2 regions of the Paenibacillus polymyxa M1 genome follow, and region 1 is predicted to be linked to the other one. Evidence: a T-box and tRNA genes for the amino acid it is inferred to sense, from the RefSeq annotation. Region 1 holds a T-box; the other holds one or more tRNA genes.
The links. A T-box is a leader RNA that pairs with one kind of tRNA and senses whether it is charged. The one in region 1 lies ahead of PPM_RS20285 (valine--tRNA ligase), so its partner is inferred to be a tRNA-Val.
Positions count from the first base shown of each region.

Region 2: it has a tRNA-Val gene. The T-box ahead of PPM_RS20285 (valine--tRNA ligase) is inferred to sense a tRNA for this amino acid. The anticodon was not compared.

Region 1 covers NC_017542.1:4,496,726-4,507,098, reverse strand. Annotated here, with positions in the region: gene PPM_RS20295 (RluA family pseudouridine synthase) at 1-46, shown strand, start outside; gene PPM_RS20290 (LysM peptidoglycan-binding domain-containing protein) at 172-1,503, shown strand; T-box leader at 1,601-1,885, shown strand; gene PPM_RS20285 (valine--tRNA ligase) at 1,939-4,605, shown strand; gene PPM_RS20280 (bifunctional folylpolyglutamate synthase/dihydrofolate synthase) at 4,642-6,018, shown strand; gene murC (UDP-N-acetylmuramate--L-alanine ligase) at 6,025-7,404, shown strand; gene PPM_RS20270 (SPOR domain-containing protein) at 7,573-8,850, shown strand; gene PPM_RS20265 (DUF4321 domain-containing protein) at 8,972-9,214, shown strand; gene PPM_RS20260 (Maf family protein) at 9,237-9,845, shown strand; gene radC (RadC family protein) at 9,860-10,373, shown strand, end outside.
Region 2 covers NC_017542.1:3,664,180-3,674,552, forward strand. Annotated here, with positions in the region: gene PPM_RS16540 (aminotransferase class I/II-fold pyridoxal phosphate-dependent enzyme) at 1-503, shown strand, start outside; gene PPM_RS16545 (DUF1292 domain-containing protein) at 615-920, opposite strand; gene PPM_RS16550 (hypothetical protein) at 1,000-1,557, opposite strand; gene PPM_RS16555 (MBL fold metallo-hydrolase) at 1,758-2,516, shown strand; gene PPM_RS16560 (DUF3892 domain-containing protein) at 2,645-2,881, opposite strand; gene PPM_RS16565 (GNAT family N-acetyltransferase) at 2,968-3,411, opposite strand; tRNA gene PPM_RS16570 (tRNA-Val) at 3,551-3,622, shown strand; gene nirD (nitrite reductase small subunit NirD) at 3,902-4,231, opposite strand; gene nirB (nitrite reductase large subunit NirB) at 4,244-6,676, opposite strand; gene PPM_RS16585 (ANTAR domain-containing response regulator) at 7,120-7,722, shown strand; gene PPM_RS16590 (anthranilate phosphoribosyltransferase) at 7,742-8,815, shown strand; gene nasC (assimilatory nitrate reductase catalytic subunit NasC) at 8,839-10,373, opposite strand, start outside.

The sequences.
Region 1 (10,373 bases):
GGATGCTTGGCCGGATGATTTTCAAAAGCTGCACAAACAGCTATAAAAGATGGCATGCCTTCTATTTTGGCGCATATACTTGAACCTAGAAACGGTTTGCAATATGGAGTTTCCGTGCGCCTGACACGAGTCAGAGGATGTGCGGAGGCTGCCCAAAGGAGGATGCCATCCTTGAATAAACAACAGAATGATCAGCCGCAAGGCTTGCGTTTTGATATTTATGAACGCATTCATTTGACGGAGGAAGCTGCCGGGATTGCCGAGTTGGAGGAAATTGAGCTTCTGCCACGCATTCAGGTTGTAACCCACGGCGACCATGCCGCTTTGCGAGGGCATTTGCTGCTGGAGGGCGTGTACCGCACACCTGAACAGATCACGAGCGAGCTTCATCATTTGATCCCTGTGGAAATTACCATTCCGCTAAATCGGGTAGGAAGATTGGAAGATATCTCTGTGGAGATTGAAAATTTTGATGTGGACCTGCTCTCTTTACGCAGTCTAAACATTACAGGGGTTCTTTCTTTGCATGGGGTGGAAAGCTCTCATGCAGAGGAGACAGCGGTTTGGCTGGATGAGGAGTTTACTGTGGTGCATGCACCTGAACATCCGGCTCCATCTCTTTCCGGCGATGGGGAGCATCGTCACGAAGAGGCCTATTCTACCCAAGACTCGGCATTCAACAACTATACAGACTCGGAAACTTCATACACAGTAGCAGCGCAACAGGAGTCAGCTTACTGGGAACAGTCGTCAGAGGATCAACTTGAACAGATGTCATCATTGGAGCAGCAGACTTATGACCCGATAGTAGATCCGAATCGATATTATGAGCCATGGACGGGAAAAGCAATTGAAGACAGTTCTTCCGAAGTGAAGCATGAGCAGGAGTCACCGGAAGTGTGGGGAATTCAGCAAGAGGCAGTAGGGACGGTAGGAGATGAGCCTAAAGTATCTTCTACATCTCCCAATGTAGCATACGACTCTTTGCTGTCGGAGCCGCATTCTGACACAGAGTCGGAGATTTATTTGGAGCCGCAGTTGGAAGCAAGTCAGGGGAATGACTTTGACTTCAGGCCTGAGGCGTCAGAACAGGTAAACCATGAAGTTCATGATACCTTTACTGAGGAAAAGCCAGAGATGCGCGTGGCTTTTAACAGTAAAAAGGATGAAGGAGCAGACGAGCCGGACCCGGTTGTCTACTCATCATTGCTTCAATCCAGCCGTTCGGTAAAAGAAGCGGAACACCAGCAGCAGCTGGAACATGAACCGCAAGGTCAGGATCAGAAAGTCGACGAAGAGCGTGAGGATGCCAAGTGGAAAAATCTTTTTTTCCATACACAGGATGAAACGCCTTTCCGCAAGGTAAGGTTATGCATTGTACAGCGCGAGGATACACTGGAAACGATAGCAGACCGTTATCAACTCAGCACACGGGAGCTTCAATTGTATAACAGATTGGCAGAGCATCATGTAGAAGAAGGGCAAGTATTGTACATCCCTTGATTCGGTTGCTGAAACATGCGACGAAGTGCTGACTATAGTCAATGAGAAATGGGTGTTGACTATAGTCAATGGGAAATGTATGATGTGGTATAGTTATTGAAAGACTGAGATCGGGAAGAGTAGGCAGCAAGCCCTTCAGAGAGTGGAATTGCAGCGCTGTGAGGTTCCGCAGGAAGCTACTGGCCGAAGTCACCCGGGAGTCGCCTGTTTGAACGGTTCCTCATTTCATTCCTTCGGAAGGTAAGAGGTTCACGGTAGAATAAGGCCGGTCCGCAACCGTTATCTGCATAAAGTGTCACACCATGTGTAATGGATCAGTGGATACATACACTAGGGGTGAAACAAAGGTGGTACCGCGAGAGAACAGCCTTTCGTCCTTTGAGGATGAAGGGCTTTTTTTATTTGCCAATTGAAAAATCATGGAGGTATCCTGATATGTCAGAACAAGACAACAAGACAACCTTGGAAATGCCAACAACGTATGATCCCAAATCAGCAGAACAAAAATGGTACAAAACGTGGATGGAGAAGGGCTATTTCCGCGCCGGGCAACATCCAGAGGCAGAGCCTTTTACAATCGTTATTCCACCACCCAATGTTACGGGTATGTTGCATATTGGACATGCTCTTGACTTTACTTTGCAGGATATTATTATCCGCGCCAAGCGGATGCAGGGTTATGATGCCTTGTGGCTGCCAGGGGCAGACCATGCAGGTATTGCTACTCAAACAAAAGTAGAGCAGAAGCTGCGTGAAGAAGGCCTGACTCGCTATGATTTGGGCCGTGAGAAGTTTTTGGAAAAAGTGTGGGAGTGGAAGGATCTTTATCTGGACAATATCCACAACCAATGGGAAAAAATGGGCTTTTCTCTCGATTATTCTCGTGAACGTTTTACATTGGATGAGGGACTGTCCAAAGCGGTACGCGAAGTATTCGTTAAACTGTACAAAAAGGGCCTGATTTATCGCGGTAAACGCATCATTAACTGGGACCCTGCTGCACGTACTGCGTTGTCGGATATTGAGGTGGAATACAAAGAGGTGAATGGAAATCTGTATCACCTGCAATACCCACTGAAAGACGGTAGCGGATTTATTACTGTAGCCACCACACGTCCAGAAACGATGCTGGGCGATACGGCTGTAGCTGTACATCCGGAAGATGAACGCTACAAGCAAATGATCGGCAAAACGCTTGTGCTTCCAATCATCGGGCGTGAAATTCCGGTCATTGCGGATGACTATGTGGATAAAGATTTCGGTAGCGGCGCTGTTAAAATCACACCGGCTCACGATCCGAATGACTTTGAAATGGGACAACGTCACCAGTTGCCACAAATTACGGTGATGGACGAGACGGGAACCATGAATGCTGAAGCAGGCAAATATCAGGGACTGGATCGCAGCGATTGCCGTAAGCAAATCGTCGCTGATTTGAAAGAGCAGGGTGTACTAATTCGTATTGAAGAGCATGTACACCAAGTAGGCCATAGTGAGCGTTCAGGTGTAGTTGTAGAACCTTATCTGTCCACCCAATGGTTCGTGGAAATGAAGCCTCTGGCAGCTAAGGCGATTGAAGCACAGAAGGCTGGCAACGGTGTAAACTTTGTGCCGGATCGCTTTGAGCGTACTTATCTGCATTGGATTGAAAATGTGCGAGATTGGTGTATTTCCCGTCAATTATGGTGGGGACACCGTATTCCGGCTTGGTATGATGAAGAAACCGGAGAAGTGATTGTATCGGCGGAGGACCCTACCACTTTGCCTGAATATGCTGGTAGAAAGCTCAAACAGGATGAGGATGTACTCGATACTTGGTTCAGCTCTGCTTTGTGGCCGTTTTCGACCCTGGGTTGGCCTGAGCAGACAGAGGATCTCAAACGCTATTATCCGACTAATGTTCTAGTTACAGGCTACGACATTATTTATTTCTGGGTATCGCGTATGATTTTTACCGCGCTGGAATTTACGGAAGAGATTCCGTTCAAGGACGTACTTATGCACGGTCTGGTTCGTGACGCGGACGGAAGAAAAATGTCCAAATCCCTAGGCAATGGTGTTGATCCGCTCGATGTGATCGAACAATATGGTACCGATGCTATGCGTTATATGATCTCCACCAGCAGCACGCCAGGACAAGACCTTCGTTTCCGCTGGGAACGTGTGGAGCAGGCGCGTAACTTTGCCAATAAAATCTGGAATGCATCACGTTTTGCGCTGATGAATCTGGAAGGCGTCACTGCGGCAGATATAGACATTACCGGTGACTTGAGCACCGTTGATCGTTGGATTCTGCACCGTCTAAACGAAACTTCACGCGACATCACGCGTCTAATAGATGCTTATGAATTTGGCGAGACAGGCCGCCTTCTGTACAACTTTATTTGGGATGATTTGTGCGACTGGTACATTGAGTTTGCGAAGCTTTCCCTATATGGCGATAATGCAGAGGCGAAAAAGAAAACACAATCCGTCCTTGCCTATGTTTTGGATCGGACACTGCGCATGATTCATCCGTTCATGCCTTTTATCTCCGAGGAAATATGGCAGCATCTTCCGCATGAGGGAGAAACGATCACACTGGCTGCTTGGCCTGCTTACGATCCTGCTTTCGAGGATAAGGATGCGGTCGCTGAAATGAATTTGCTGATCGACGTGATTCGTGCTGTGCGCAATATCCGCGCTGAAGTCAACGTGCCGATGAGTAAAAAAATTGAATTGCTCATAAAACCTGGCGATCAAGCCGTTCTTGATATCATTAACCGCAATGGGGAGTATGTACGTCGATTCTGTAATACGTCTGAATTCGACGCGGGATTAGAGTTCACCGCTCCAGATAAAGCCATGACATCTATTGTTAGCGGCGCAGAGCTATACCTGCCGTTAGCCGGACTGCTAGATATTGCCCAGGAAATTAGCAGACTCGAAAAAGAACTTCAGCATTTGAACAGTGAAGTGGAGCGCGTGGAGAAAAAGCTCTCCAACCAAGGCTTCGTGGCAAAGGCACCAGCCAAAGTCATCGAGGAAGAGAAGGCCAAGCAAGCCGATTACTCAGATAAGCGCGCTAAAGTTATCGCACGTATTGAAGAACTCAAGGGATAATTTCACTCACAATAAAATGACCTGAAGGTGAAGAGGATGTCAGATACGATCAGGGGCGGCGACATAGCCCCTTTACAAAGTTATGATGAAGCAGTGGAATGGATTAACGGGTTGATTCCGTTTGGCATTAGACCCGGACTGGAACGAATCGAACAGCTGATGAGTAGACTGGGTGATCCCCAACGACATCTGAAATTTATTCATATTGCGGGAACCAACGGTAAGGGCTCGACTTGTGCCTTTCTAACCTCTGTGCTTCTGAAATGTGGATACGATGTTGGGACCTTTACTTCTCCGTACATCACCCGATTTACGAACCGTTTTCAATTCAACGGGACCGATATTCCAGATGAAACGCTGGTTTCACTCGCCAATCGCTTGTATCCGTTGGTGAAAGAAATCGCTGATAGTGAGTTGGGATCACCCACGATGTTTGAGGTGTCCACAGCGTTGGCTATTTTGTACTATGCTACGGTAGCTTTTCCAGATGTTGTGGTATGGGAGACAGGTCTCGGGGGAAGGATGGATGTAACTAATATCGTGAGTCCTATCGTCTCGGTCATTACGAATGTCGGCTATGACCATACGGACATTTTGGGAGATACACTGGAACAGATTGCAAGAGAAAAGGCTGGGATCATCAAGCCAGGTGTACCTGTCGTCAGTTGTGTTTCCCAGCCCGAGGCTATTCAGGTCATACGTAAAACGGCGGCCAAGCAAGGAGCTACCTTGTACCTGGCAGGAGAACAATTTACGTATGAACGGTTAAATGGGAATGAAACAGGTCAGACCTTTTCATTCGCTGGACCCTTCCGGCATATGGAAATCGACATCACGTTGTTAGGCGAGCATCAATGTTCTAATGCGGCAGGAGCTATGATGGCACTTGAAGTCCTACGTCAGTATATGGCTTTTGTGTTGGATGATGCGGATCTGCTGGAGGGCTTTAGGCAAGCTGCCTGGGCAGGGCGTCTCGAACAAGTCAGTACCTCGCCGAGAATTGTCCTTGATGGGGCTCATAATCCAGAAGGGGCTCAGACGCTGGCCAAGAGTCTCCCACAAGTGTATTCGTACAAAAAATTGGTTTTAATGATGGGAATGCTGTCAAACAAGCATCATGAGGCATACTTGCAGCATATACTGCCACTAGTGGATACGCTTATACTGACCGAGCCCGATTTTCGCCGCAAAATGAATGCCGCTGATTTGGCTCATCTCGTGGAGAAGCTGCGGCCGTCTTATGCCAAAACGGATTTAAAAATTATTGTAGAAGGTGACTGGAAAAAGGCTTTAAGTCTGTTTCAGTCACATACGGAAGCGGAAGATCTGGGGGTGGTGTCCGGCACGCTGTATCTTATTGCGGATGTACGGGCTACCCTTATGTATCAAACCGATTCGGAAAAAGGTTGGTGAAATTTGTTGATTACTTCGGAACATGTTCATTTTATCGGTATCGGCGGCTACGGGATGAGCGCGATTGCTCGGGTCATGCTGGAGATGGGTTATACCGTGACTGGCTCAGATGTGGCATCACAGGAGCTGACAGAAAAACTGGCGGCAAAAGGCGCGAAAATATATATTGGACACACGCCTGAACATATTGCAGGCGCAGATATTGTTGTCTATTCAACAGCATTGTCACGTGACAATGTAGAGCGGGTGGCAGCGGAAGAATTGAATATTCCAACACTGCACCGTTCGCAGATGCTGGCTCGCTTGCTTAACGAACGTAAGGGAATAGCGGTTGCGGGTGCGCACGGGAAAACGACGACCTCTTCCATGATCGCTCTGGTTATGGAGAGATGTAACGTTGATCCAACGTATATTATTGGCGGCGAAATCACGAATTTGGGAACGAACGCCAAAGCGGGTAAAAGCGAGTTTGTCGTTGCCGAGGCGGATGAGAGCGATGGTTCTTTCCTGCAATATCATCCTTGGCAGGGTATCGTAACCAATATTGAAGCGGATCATTTGGAAAATTACGATGGAGATTTTAATCGGCTGAAAAGTGCTTACGTACAGTTTTTAAGTCAAATTCGGCCGGATGGAGCAGCTATTGTATGCGCAGATGATCAGAACATCCGAGAGATGTTGCCTCAGCTCCAAACTCGGGTCATTACTTATGGAGTAGAGCATGAAGCGGATTACATGGCGACAGATATCCAACTAGGTGACCGCCGATTAAGCTTTACGATGAGTCGTAAGGGAACAGCACTCGGAACTATTGAATTGTCTGTACCGGGTAAACATAACATGTATAATGCGATGGCTACCGTGATTTCATGTTTGGAAGCAGGGATTCCATTTGATCAAATTGCTGCAACTATTGTGGAATTTCACGGAGCAAAACGTCGTTTTCAAGTGCTAGGTGAAGGCAATGACATTTTGATTATTGATGACTATGCGCATCACCCAACAGAGATTGAGGCTACGATCAGTGCAGCGAGAGCGACTGGGAAGCGTATTATTGCCGTGTTCCAGCCACAACGCTACAGCCGTACCTTTTTCCTGTTGGATGCGTTCAGCCGTGCGTTTAGCGAGGCTAATGAAGTGATCATTACCGATATTTATTCACCAGCGGGAGAAAAACAGATTGCAGGTGTGCATTCTTCCAAACTGGTGGATTTAATCGTCCAAAACAGCAATGCGAATGCAATCTATTTACCGACCAAAGAAGCCGTGATCGAAGAGCTGAAAGATCGGTTACAGCCGGGTGATCTAGTGCTGACAATGGGAGCAGGGGATATTTGGAAAGCTGGCGACGCGTTAGCACGCCATCTTCGCGGGCAACAAGTGTAATACGTATTAGCAGCAGCTATTACACTAATGAATTTTAAATATTTTAAAAGGGTATTCCGAACACGAAAGTGGCGGGATACCCTTTTTTTGTAATGTCGGGACATAATTCCTTGCTTTAATTCATACAACAGACTATGAGGAAGTATGGGACAAGGAGGGAGTGCATCCATGAACAAGGCCAAGATGACATTCCGGTTCGATCAACAGTTGCCGGAAACAAGCCGGGAGGATAAGCTACAGGTGCTTCCGAACAAAAATGAGTCGTTTACGAACGGACAGCGTGACATGATTAGAGATACGGAGTTACACCACGATGATGAGCTTTATCAAACTGATAACCAGCGTAAAGGAATGGAACGGACTAGTAGTATGGAGAAACATACTCGAACTACACAACATTCAGAGCTCGGCAAACCTGTGGAGACGAATAAACGCATTGCAACTCGGCGTTTTACTCCAACATTGAGGGTACAAGAGGGATGGGACGACCCTTTTGGTCGTTCGGCAGCTTCCTGGTCAGATGCGGACGTTCTACCGGAAAGTCCAGAAGAGGATGATGTTGAGGTTGAGGAGGCCTATTATTCCGGTCAAGAGTATAGAAAGCGTCCACCTCACCCTTCCAGATGGAGGTTAATCGGTTCTGTAGCCAGTGCGTTGGTGACTGGGGGCATGTTCGGATATATTATGTTGTTACTGTTTAACGGAGGTAGTATGGTCCCGGGATCTGATTCTTTGGATAATGAGGCTGTACCCGTTTTCAAAGAATCTGTTGATGTCGATACAACGTCTGCAAAAGAGAATGCTGCCCCTGTCGCCGTCGTAGCTACTCAAGTGTCTCCACAAACCTATTACTTGCTGCAATACGGGGTTTTCAGCACTCCAGAGAGGGCTTTACAGGCAAAGGAAGAACTGTTGAAGGCAGGCATTGCAGCAGGAGGGGATAGCGAGGATCAAAACCGAGTATATGCAGGAATATCGTCGGATAGGGAGCAAGCCAAGTTGCTTAGTAATCAACTGAAGACACAAGGAGTGGAATTGTATGTCCGCGAGCTCGAATTACCCGGATTCGAAAAAGCGGCTTACGGAGGTAATGGTGATAAACTCACTACCTTTTTTCAGTTAAGCAACTCATTAGTGGGCAAGCTGAGCGGACTTTCCTCAACTTTGCTCAGAGAAGAAGGCCCAAGTACGGTGCCAGCCTCCGACATGAGCGAGCTGAACGACCTGCATCAGCAGTGGACACAAAATATCGCTGCACTTCCCACTGGTCTTCCGAAGGAAGCGGCTGCCACCGCAACTTCGCTTGAAAAGGCGATGAACAGCGCAGTCTCTGCACTTGGAGAATATAACAAGAACACAGCCAAGGAACACATTTGGGAGATTCAGTCCTCCATGATGGAATATGTTTTGCGTGAGAAGGAATTTATCCAATTCATAAAACAGTAGACTAACCATACTTTCCGGCAAGGAACTGGAAATAGTTCCCCATGCCGGATTTCTGTTTGTATTGCAGTACAAATCACCGTATAATAATGAAGGTGTCAAAAAATGGCGAGGGAAGATCAGGATGAAAAAAAATGTAGGAATGCTTATACTGTTTTTGTTGCTCGGTTGGCTTTTGGGTGCCTGGATTGCTAAGGCCCTTCAATCGGTCAAAGTCCTTTCCTTTCTGACCCACCCCACTACGATATCTTGGTCGCCGAGAGCGGATCTGGATATTATCAGCTACAACATAACGATAAATTTTGAATTGAGCCTGCTTAGTCTGATCGGCATCATCGCCGCATTCTGGCTGTATCGCAGGCTCTAACTGATGAAAAGGAGCTTCCCTTATGGACGGGAAAATTACGCCCCGCATTATTCTGGCATCGACTTCACCAAGAAGGAAGGAATTACTCGCATATTTGAGACTCCCCTTTGAGGTGGTGCCGAGTCATGCGGATGAAAGCACGCCTGAGAGCTGGACGCCTCAGCAAATCGTGGAGACCCTTGCAGCCCGCAAAGCCGAAGCGGTCGTGCGCACTGCCGCACAGTCCGAGGAAGCTGGATTGGTGATTGGCAGTGATACGATTGTCGTGCTGGAGGATTCGGTATTGGGCAAGCCTGCTGACCATGCGGACGCGGTTCGTATGTTGACTGCATTGCAGGGAAGAACACACCGTGTGTACACTGGGGTAGCCTGCATACATACCGGAACCGGCAAGATGCTTGTTAGACATCGCCAAACGGAGGTCACAATGAAGCCTCTGAACCAAGAGCAAATTGTGGCATACGTAAATACTGGAGAACCGTCTGACAAAGCAGGATCGTATGGCATTCAAGGCATGGGTGCTACGTTGGTGGAATCTATTCAGGGTTGTTATTTTAACGTCGTAGGATTGCCGCTTTCTTTGCTGTCGGACATGCTGTCCGATTTTGGAGTGAATGTGCTGCGTCCATAAAAGGGGATAAACATATGCTGGAGTCGCCAATACTGATGCTTCGCGACCTCCCCCATGAAGAACGACCAAGAGAGCGCATGATGACATATGGGGCGGATGCCTTGAGCAACGCGGAGTTGCTAGCAATACTACTGCGTACAGGAACACAAAGTGAATCATCTCTGCATTTAGCGCAGCGTATTTTGCAGCAAGCAGGGAATTTGCGTCAACTGGTGGATATGAGTCTGAGCGAGTTGACCCAGATTAAGGGCATTGGAAATGCTAAAGCGATACAGCTAAAAGCGGGGATCGAACTCGGGCGTCGATTAGCATTGTCACGCCACTTGGAGACCCCGGTGATTAGTTGCCCACGGGATGTGGCAGATCTGCTGTTTGAACAGCTTCGCTATTTGCAGAAAGAGCATTTTGTTTGCCTGTTTTTAAATACCAAAAACCATGTCATTGCTCAGGAAACGCTATCTATGGGCAGCCTGAATTCCGCCATCGTGCATCCTCGTGAAGTATTTCGGGCTGCAATCAAGTGTAGCA
Region 2 (10,373 bases), 830 kb from region 1:
CCAAAGTTACAGTTCATATTCGCCATTTAGGCCTTACCGGATATGATGTGGAAAATTGGCTGAGAGATCACTACAATATCGAGGTTGAGCTTAGCGATATGTATAATATTCTCTGTTTGGTGACCCCTGGTGATACCAAAGAGGAAATTGACATTTTATTAAAAGCTTTGCGAGAGCTGGCTGCACTGCACTATTCCACAGGTCAGCAGCATGAGCTGGTTGTAAAGATACCGGATATACCGCAGCTCTCCCTCATTCCGAGAGACGCTTTTTACGGAGATACAGAAATCGTGCCCTTCAAGGAATCTGCTGGCCGTATCATTGCAGAATTCATTTATGTATACCCACCGGGCATCCCGATCCTATTGCCGGGAGAAGTTATTTCGCAGGACAATATTGATTATATTGTAGATCATGTGGAAGTAGGCCTGCCTGTTAAAGGACCTGAGGATCGAACGGTACATCAGGTGAAGGTTATCGTTGAAACTGACGCTATTTCTTAAACATGATCTGTTAACACCTGCTTGCAAAAAATGTTGATAGTCAACAAAAAAAGCCCCCATTTGGGGGCTTTTCTATTGTGTGATGAGCAAGAACAGCTACTGTATCCAATCCTATTCGTATTGGGCAACAAGCTCGCTATATGCAGCTTCTACACGCTTCCACTCATCTTCGTCCTCAATATTGTAAAGCACCATTTCTTCGTTTTCTTCTTCCATACGAAGAATGATACCATCCGCTTCGGGATTGCCTCGCTCAAGCAAAAGAGCATACACGTGATCTTCTACGTCAAAGGTCTCTACCAGCACCATTTCTACATCTTTGCCATTTTCATCAGTTAGCGTAAGAACCATTTCTTCATGTTCGTGGTCATGATCGTGGTTGCAGGCTTCACCGTGTTCATGTTTGTGATCACTCATGGAAATACCTACCTTCAAATTGTTTTATTTTCCCTCGTATCGTAACATGATCAAGAGTGCAGGTCAATTTGTGGTATGCCTAATTTATCGCTGTAATGACTTTTTCGGACACGAGGGTATAACTGCCATCTTTACTTTCTTTAATGTAGAAACCGACCCGATAGTTTCCTGCTGTCTTGAAATCATACGTAAAGTCGTTTGTACGGAACCAGAAGTTATCCTTTTGCGCTCCTTTGATATCTTGGGACTGAATATCCTTTACATTGCCCGAAGGGTCGGTAATTGCTACTTTCACTCCGGAAATATCTGTTTTCAGGGTGTCAATTTGACTGAAAACATTAAACTTCACTTTGTTACCTTTATTCACGTTACCAAACACAGTATCCCCCTTGAACAGGAACATATGCACGTTCGGCTGGTCGAAAACAACTTTTCCACCAGAGGGATCAAAATTTACAAGCCCATTAAAATCACGGATAGGCACATAAGTTTTCCCATCAATGACAACTGCGCCATCTTTTGACACTTCTCCGTTAATAATCAACTGCACTTGGTCCTTGGCGGACTCCGCCGAAATGACGGTCCCTCCCATTATTGAAAAGGCCATCACTAGGGCCATCACTTTTCTCCATTTCATACTACATATCCCTCCATCATTATCTGTTAAAAACCATCTGTCGTACATTTATACCTAGCTCAGCCGCACAAGTTGCGCTGTGTTTCACAAATTGTCCAAAGTTTTTACATGAGGAGCCAAATCTTTAGTTCTCGCAGCCTAGATGTTAAAATACGATTGTAGAATGTCTTATAACACATCGTCTGGAGGGTGAATCCATAATGGGCCTAACGATACAAATGCTTGGTACAGGCAGCGCCTTTGCCAAGCATTATTACAACAATAACGCACTGCTGGATAGCGGGGAAGGCAAGCTGCTGATCGATTGCGGTACAACCGCATCGCTGGCATTACACCAGATGGGTGTCCCTTTGCCTGATATTGACGCTATTTTAATCACACATATTCACGCAGATCATGTCGGAGGCTTAGAGGAATTTGGTTTTCAAATGAATATCCTCCATCGTCGCAAACCTCTACTTTATATCGCCGAACCATTAATCCACCCTTTATGGGAGCATACGCTCAAGGGCGGCATGTCCCAGCAAGGTATGATTGACAAGCTTGAGGATGTATTTGAGGTAAATGTCATAACGCCTGGCGTATCCACCACATTAGTACCCGGTATCCAGGTAGAGCTGATCCCTACACAGCATATTCCTGGTAAACACAGTTACTCTTTGTTCATAAATGATCGTCTTTTTTATAGTGCGGACATGGTTTTTGATCCCGATTTACTTCATCATCTGGTGCATGAACGGGGATGCCGGAGCATTTTACATGAGGTTCAGTTACAAGGCGCTGGAGAAGTACATACAACGTTAGATGAGCTGCTAAGCTTGCCAACACCTCTGCAAGAGCAAATTCATCTGATGCACTATAGTGATGATATGGAACAATTTAGAGATAAGGCAGGGATTATGTCCTTTCTGGAGCAGCAGCGAGTTTATCCGCTAGCAGATTTGGAACGTGCAGAGTAGCCGAGCTAATGAGAGCTTAAATAATTAACAAAAAGCCGCCTGGCTTTCCTACAAAGGATAGCCGGGCGGCTTGCTGCATATTTTTTGTATACAATGATAAGCTTGGACGTTAATGTTGCGAGTCAAGGTCAGAACAACGGCAGTTGATCCAGGTTATTAGAAGGATCTCCATCGGCATCTCCTCGAATTCGTTTGCTTCCATCCTTGGCCTTGAACACGTTGACGCCTGCAATGGAGCCTGCTTCAATCTCGTTCAACGCTTGGCTATAATCCAAAATCCGTCCAGTAGATGTCTGAAATGACGTAAGATCGCCATCCCCGTTTTTACGTACTGCCGTAATTTGTTCTCGTTCTGTATTCGCCATGCTGCATCGCTCCTTATCCATAGTATAGTGGAGGAACTTTTACTAGCATGTGCATTGTACAGCTTTGTATACACCCCGTGCCTCAATTACAACTTTTTACGCATACGTACGTGCGGTATTCCCGCATCGTCAAAAGGTTCATCAGAGATCGTTTCATAGCCTAGCTTTTCGTAAAACTTCTCAGCTTGACATTGAGCATCTAGCAACGAGTATCTCAGCCCCAGTTCACGTGCACGTTCCTCCAGTGCTAGCAGTAATACGCGTCCATAACCTGCTGCACGATGCTCCTTGAGAACGGCAATACGTTGCATTTTAGCTGTATCCTCATCATAATATGTCAACCGACCAGTAGCCACCATTTCCCCATGTTCACAAATTAGTAAATGATGGGCGGTATCTCCCAGCTTGTCATAATGATCAATTTCAAGATCTAGAGGAACCTTTTGCTCTTCGACAAACACTTTGGTCCGGATTAATATTGCCTTCTGCAGTTGCTCTTCTGTTGTTACAGTTATAATTTCTGCGGCCATCATCTGTTCCTCCATCCCTAATTTCAAATGTAAACTCGCTAAATTTGAATTATATATATAAATGGTTATGAAGTACAGGCTGATTTGTATTTTTTCACTTTACATATATGGTTAATACATGATATTATCTAGTAACTACAGGACGGTAGCTCAGCGGGAGAGCATTATCTTGACAGGGTAAGGGTCATGGGTTCGATCCCCATCCGTCCTATACGCCTAAAGCCTTGATATTCAAGGCTTTTTTTGTTTATTTGGAGATACAGCGAATTTTGCTAAAAAGAGAAACAGGTCATTGTTTAAGATTTGAGCACAAAAAAGCCAACCTGAAATAAGGTTGACTTTTTTATATACTCTACCACTACAATTAAGCTGTAATATCTCTTTATTCAGTAAGATTGAATTCTAGAGAATCGTTGGGCAATACATATCTCTTCTATTATATAGAAGAACAACTAAGCCCAGCACCCCAAGCACAATAAACTCAAAGCCTCTAGATTATAATAAAAACAGCTCCATTCTCACTATCAATCTCCGTCGGGTAAGTGGTCACACATCCAGTATCCGGATCTCGCACCTGGCCGGTGGATAGGTCGACTTTCCAGTCATGGAGCGGACAATGGACTACCGATCCACAGATCATTCCTTCAGATAACCGTCCCCCTTTGTGCGGACAACGGTTCTCAAGCGCACGCACGCTGCCGTCACTAAGGCGGAATACGGCTATCTCTGTATTTAGAATGCGAACTGTTCTTGCTCCACGTTGGTCAATTTCGTTCAGATCTGCAATCCTGATTCTGCTGGTTATCGTATTGCTCTCCATTTGGTCAGCCCCCTATTCCATTACTGCCTTAAGCTCTGGCAGCTGCACAAAATTTTTGCGCAGCTCTTCGTTATGAATGATTTCGTGCCACGGATCCGTCGTTGTGCTTAACGTCTCCTCAATTCTGCTTACCAGTTGCTGCCTCATCTCCGCATTTGCTAGTACCTGTTTGATCGAGTCTACGCCTACCCGTTCTACCCAATGAGCTGTTCGCTCGTTCCAATTCGCCTGCTCACGGTAATACTGTAAATAGGCACCAGTCCATTCCATCACTTCATCCTCGGTTTTTACAGTACACAGCAGTTCTGCTGCCCGCACCTTAATACCGCCATTACCTCCAATGTAGATCCCCCAGCCACCATCAATAGCGACAACGCCCAAATCCTTAATCGTCGCTTCTGCGCAGTTACGCGGACAGCCCGACACAGCCAGTTTGACTTTGGATGGTGCATTCAGACGCTCGAATGCCTTTTCCAACCGGATGCCCATACCCATAGCATCCTGTGTGCCAAAGCGACAAAAGGTGTTTCCAACGCACGTCTTGACCGTTCGCAATGTCTTTCCATATGCATACCCTGACGGCATATCCAATTCAGACCAGATTCCCGGTAGATCTTCCTTTTTCACACCAAGCAAGTCGAGACGTTGGCCACCCGTAAATTTAACCAAAGGCACGTTGTATTTCTCCGCGACAGCGGCAATCTTCTTCAGGTCGGCAGGTGAAGTAACTCCTCCATAAATTCGGGGCACCACAGAGTAGGTACCATCCTTCTGGATATTGGCATGGTACCTTTCATTCGTGAATCTGGATTCCTTCTCATCCTCATAATCCAGTGGCCACAGCAGACCTAGATAATAGTTGAGGGCCGGCCGACATTTGGTACACCCTTCAGGTTCGTTCCAGCCCAGCACGTTCATCACTTCTTTGACGCTCTTCAGCCCCATTTCCCGGATACCATCAATAATCGCTTCCCGATCAAGCGTTGTACAACGACATATCCCTTCTTTAATCGGTTCTCCGGTTTCTGCACCTGCGTACAGCTGTAAGAGCCCCTCCACTATTGGCTTACAGCCGCCGCATGATGCCGATGCCTTCGTACAGGCCTTAATCTCCCCAAGACTCCTGCAGCCTGCCGCAACCGCCTCTCCAATGTCACCCTTGGATACACCATTACATCCGCATACAATTTCATCCTCAGGCATCTGCTCCAGCATCATGGTGCCACTACCTTCTGGTTGGCCAGGGTTAAAACCAAGTAACAACTCTTTCTCTCGACCAACCACCGAATCACCACTTTTGATCAAAGAAAACAACATGGCTCCATCAGATGTATCCCCAAACAGGACGGCTCCGGTCAGTTTTTCTTCCTTGATGACGATTTTTTTGTAGACGCCACCAATATCATCCTGATACCGCAGAGATCGCGTTTCTGGCTCATCCTTGTAATTGCCTGCTGAAAACACATCGACGCCCGATACCTTCAACCTTGTCGAAGTAACGGAACCACTGTAGCCGGGAGTCTCCATTCCCGCGAGTCGCTGAGCAAGGACACCCCCCTGCTCATATAATGGGGCAACCAGACCGTAAGTGATTCCCCGGTGTTCTGCACATTCTCCAACGGCGTATATGCCAGGAATGTTCGTTTCCATGTTATCATTTACGATGATGCCACGGTTTACGGGAATTCCCGCCGAAACCGCCAGTTCAATATCTGGTTTGATACCTACCGCCATAACGATCAAATCCGCTTCCAGTTCGCTTCCATCAGCAAACTTCAGCCCTTCCACGCGACGACGCCCGGTGATAGCCGCCGTCCGCTTATTGACCAGAAAAGTCATTCCCTGTTCCTCCAGCTCGCGCCGTAACATAAGGGAAGCTGCCTCATCCAGCTGTCGGTCCATAATATATCCATTGAGATGAATAACTGTAACGTCCATCCCCAAATTAAGCAGCCCCCTGGCTGCCTCTAGCCCAAGCAATCCGCCGCCGATAACGGCTGCTTTTTTGTGCGTCTTCGCAGTCTCTATCATCGTCTCGCAGTCACGGATATCCCGGAAACCAATCACACCATCCTTGTCGGCTCCTGGAAGCGGCAGGATGAAAGCTTTAGAACCTGTTGCCAACAACAGTAAATCATAAGAGACGCATACACCGGATCGTGAAGTCACCTGCCGATTTTCCGTATCGATAGCTGTGACAGGATCATCGGTATACAATCGGATATTATTCTCTTCATACCAACTCCAATCGTTGATGATAATATCCTGCAAACCTGCTCCTCCAGCCAGAACAGAGGACAGCATGATCCGATTATAGTTGGGATGGGGCTCGGCCCCAAATACCGTAATCTCATAAGCACCTGGTGCGATCTTCAGCAAATGTTCGAGAGTGCGTATCCCCGCCATTCCGTTGCCGACCAGCACTAATTTTTGGATGTAGTTCATTAGGTCACTCCCTCTCCATTTCTATCCTTAAAACATAAAAAGCCTGCTTCACATACGGGGATGAAAAATATCCCTCCACATGTAAAAACAGGCTCCATTGCCGTTTCATCGAATACGCCGTTGTATCCATCAGAGTATGAATTTAAAGTACTGTAGCCAATATATAACGATTCAAATCACATGTCAATATTCCTTACGCATTATCTTATAAAAAATTATATTTTATCACTAAGTAACATATCCATGACGTATAAAATATCACTCTTCTGCAAAATTAGGATTGATTTTCAGTCCAAAACACGCCAAAATGGTTTAAAAGTCTGTTTCTACTTCATTATGATGGAAAAGTAAAACCATCTCGCAAAGTTCTATGTCACATTTCTTATCAAGACATACAATCCTCATGCTTATTTACCCTTGAGTTAAAGAGAGGAGGAGCCCGCTTGCGTTCCTTGTTGGTAATCCACTTACACGCTGACCCTGCATCCGAGCAGGCAAACGCCATTCCCTCATGGCAGGCAGGACCTGAGCACCTTTTAGAATCCAACGGATACCTACCTTTGCCCTGCCGCAATGAATCTGAAATCAAACAGCTCATCCATAATGCAGATGCGGCAGTACTTAACATACCTGTCGGCACAATCAGCATGTGGAGCAGCAGGTTAGAGCAAACCAAAGCAATTCCGTTGCTCTGGTGGTGCAGCCCGATATCAGCGCTGTCATCGACGGAGGCTTGCGAAGCAGATGTGATTGTCGACGGTATTCTAACCCCTTCCATGGCAGCTCATGAACTGAATTGGGCTCTTCATTTTAGCGCCAAACACTTTTTTGAACGCCAGCATTGGCAAAGTGAACGCAAACAACTGACCGCTCGGCTGGAAGAACGCAAATGGATTGATATGGCGAAGGGGATACTTGGCGAAGTAAACGGCATCCCGGAAGCGGAGGCATATGATCTACTGCGTAAAAAAGCGATGAATGAACGCAAACGAATCGTTGATGTGGCCATCTCCATTGTGAAAGCACAGCAAATGCTAAAAGCATAAATCTGAAAGGGGCCTGAACATGAATATCATTGAAATATTAAAAGAAGTTGGGCGCGGCAAAAGAGGCGCCCGTGATCTGAACTACGCCGAAGCCGAAGCTGCCGCCGAACTGATTATGACCCGGTCGGCAACCCCTGCTCAAATCGGAGCCTTCTTTGCCGCGGAACGCATCAAAATGGAGAGTGTTGACGAGCTGGAAGCATTCGTTAATGTCTGTCGTAAATATTCCCACCACTTTCCCATGGAGGAAGGCATTGATTTCGCTGGTCCGTACGACGGTAGAAAGTCATCATTTATTGCCACCTTCGCAACTGCCTTTCTGCTTTCCTCCTACGGAATACCTGTAACGATGCATGGCAGTGCACCTCTCCCTCCCAAATGGGGGGTTACACTCCCACTTTTGTTGCAGGAGATGGGGGTAGCAACTGCGGACATAACACACGAAACCGCCATTCATGCTGCGAAGCAGACAGGCGTGCTTTTCGTCGTTTCCGAACAATGGTGCCCGCCCCTGCGAGATCTGCGGCCTATTCGCGAAGAGTTGGGGCTTCGCACAGTACTGAACACAGCCGAGAAACTAGTTGATTACGGTTCTTCCCCGTACATTGTATTCGGCGTTTTCCACAACACCGTATTCGACAAGACGGCGAAAGTTATGCAGAATCTGAATTATCGCAGGGCTTTGATCATTCAGGGGAGCGAAGGATCGGAGGACCTGTTCATTGATCGACCGACCCGGACTTACCTGTTTGCTAACGGTGAAGTGTCTCTCCAGGTTATAGATCCCGAAATGTACGGGCTGGATTCGGTAGTACCAGAACACAACTGGACCCCCGCTGAACAACTGCGCATATCAGAGGAAGTGCTGCAAGGTACAGCTCCTACTGCCTTCTCGAATCAAGTGTTGCTCAACGGCGCGGTCCGACTGTTCGTTGCAGGGCGAGTAGACTCCATTGAGGAAGGCTTATATACCTGCAAACCACTGCTTGAAAACGGGGAAGCCTGGGATTTGTACTGCCGTTGGCGTGAAGCTATGTTGAGAAAAGAAATAAAAACGGGAGTCGGCACATCCGAAACCCGTTCGTATTTATAATATCGGTCTTATACAGTCGTGCTCTAGAATTGAGACCACTCCCCATTATGTCCACTGGTCGCAGATACAGCTAGGCGAAGGGGACGGATGCGTACAGCAGCCGTTTTAAAGCCAGGCATCCGGCAGAACGGATCAAGGTCGGGGCGGGTCGCCCGATTTACATTTTGCGCCCCGCCCCAATGCATAGGTACGAAAAGCGTATCTTCGCGAATATGCGGCCTGATCCGGCTGCGGACAGTAAAGCTACCGCGCTGGGATACTATTTCTACCCACTCCCCGTCCTTGATATACCAGCGCTGTGCTGTACGCGGATGAATTTCTACATAATTCTCAATCTCACGCGCGGCCAGCGAAGGACTTCTGCGTGTTTGTGCGCCGGTCAAATAGTGAGCCAGCACGCGGCCATTCGTCAAAGTAAGCGGGTATTCCTCGGATATTTCCTCTCCTGCTCCACAGCTTTCAACCACTGTAAAAACAGCCCTTCGGTCGGAAAGAGCAAAGCTTTCCCGAAACATCGTATCCATACCAGCTTCATCCGTAGATGGGCATGGCCAATATACTCCTTCCTCGCGACGCAGCCTGTCATAAGTGATCCCGTAATAATCAGCAACCCCTCCCCGGCTAGCGAGGCGCAGTTCTTCAAAGATATCCTCTGTATCCTTATACGCGAAATATCCACCCTTGTTCAGTCTTGAAGCTATCTGGCATAAAATGCTCCAGTCATCTCTAGCTTCGCCCGGTGCAATCCGCACCGCTTCCCGCAGCAAAACGCGGCCTTCTAGATTAGTCATCGTCCCCGTATTCTCCAAATAAGACGTCACAGGCAAAACAACGTCGGCCATTCGCGCCGTTTCAGTGAGAAACATATCCGCCACAATCAACAAATCCAGCTTTTTCAGCGCCTCCTCGACCAACCGGGCATTCGGGTTAGATACAACAGGATTAGAGCCCATCACGAACAGAGCTTGGATTTCTCTCTGATGAACCAGTTCCATCATTTCATAGGCCGACACTCCTTTTCCCGGCAAACTGCTTGGTTCAACTCCCCACACGGACGCAACATAGGCTCGATCTTCTTCATTCTCAATCGATCTGTAGCCAGGAAGCTGGTCAGCCTTTTGACCGTGCTCTCGTCCCCCTTGCCCGTTTCCCTGACCTGTGATGGCCCCATACCCACACCCTTCTCTTCCAATCTTTCCGGTGGCCAGCACAAGATTAAGAAATGCACGCACTGCCATGTGCCCATCCGTCTGCTGTTCGACACCCCTGGCAGTAAAAACGATACCCGTTTCCACACTGCCAAAGGCACGCGCTGCCTGCCGGATCATCTCTGCCTCGACTCCGCACAGCGCAGCTGATTCGTTCAGATCCACCCCATCCAAATGAGTCAACAACTGTTCATACCCGTTGGTCCGCTTGCGGATAAATTCTTCATTTACCAATCCCTCATCCACGATGACCTTTAGCATGGCATTGGCCAGCACAGCATCCGTACCCGGTCTGATTTGCAGGTGCAGATCGGCTATTGCCGCTGTGGGTGTCGCGCGCGGGTCAATTA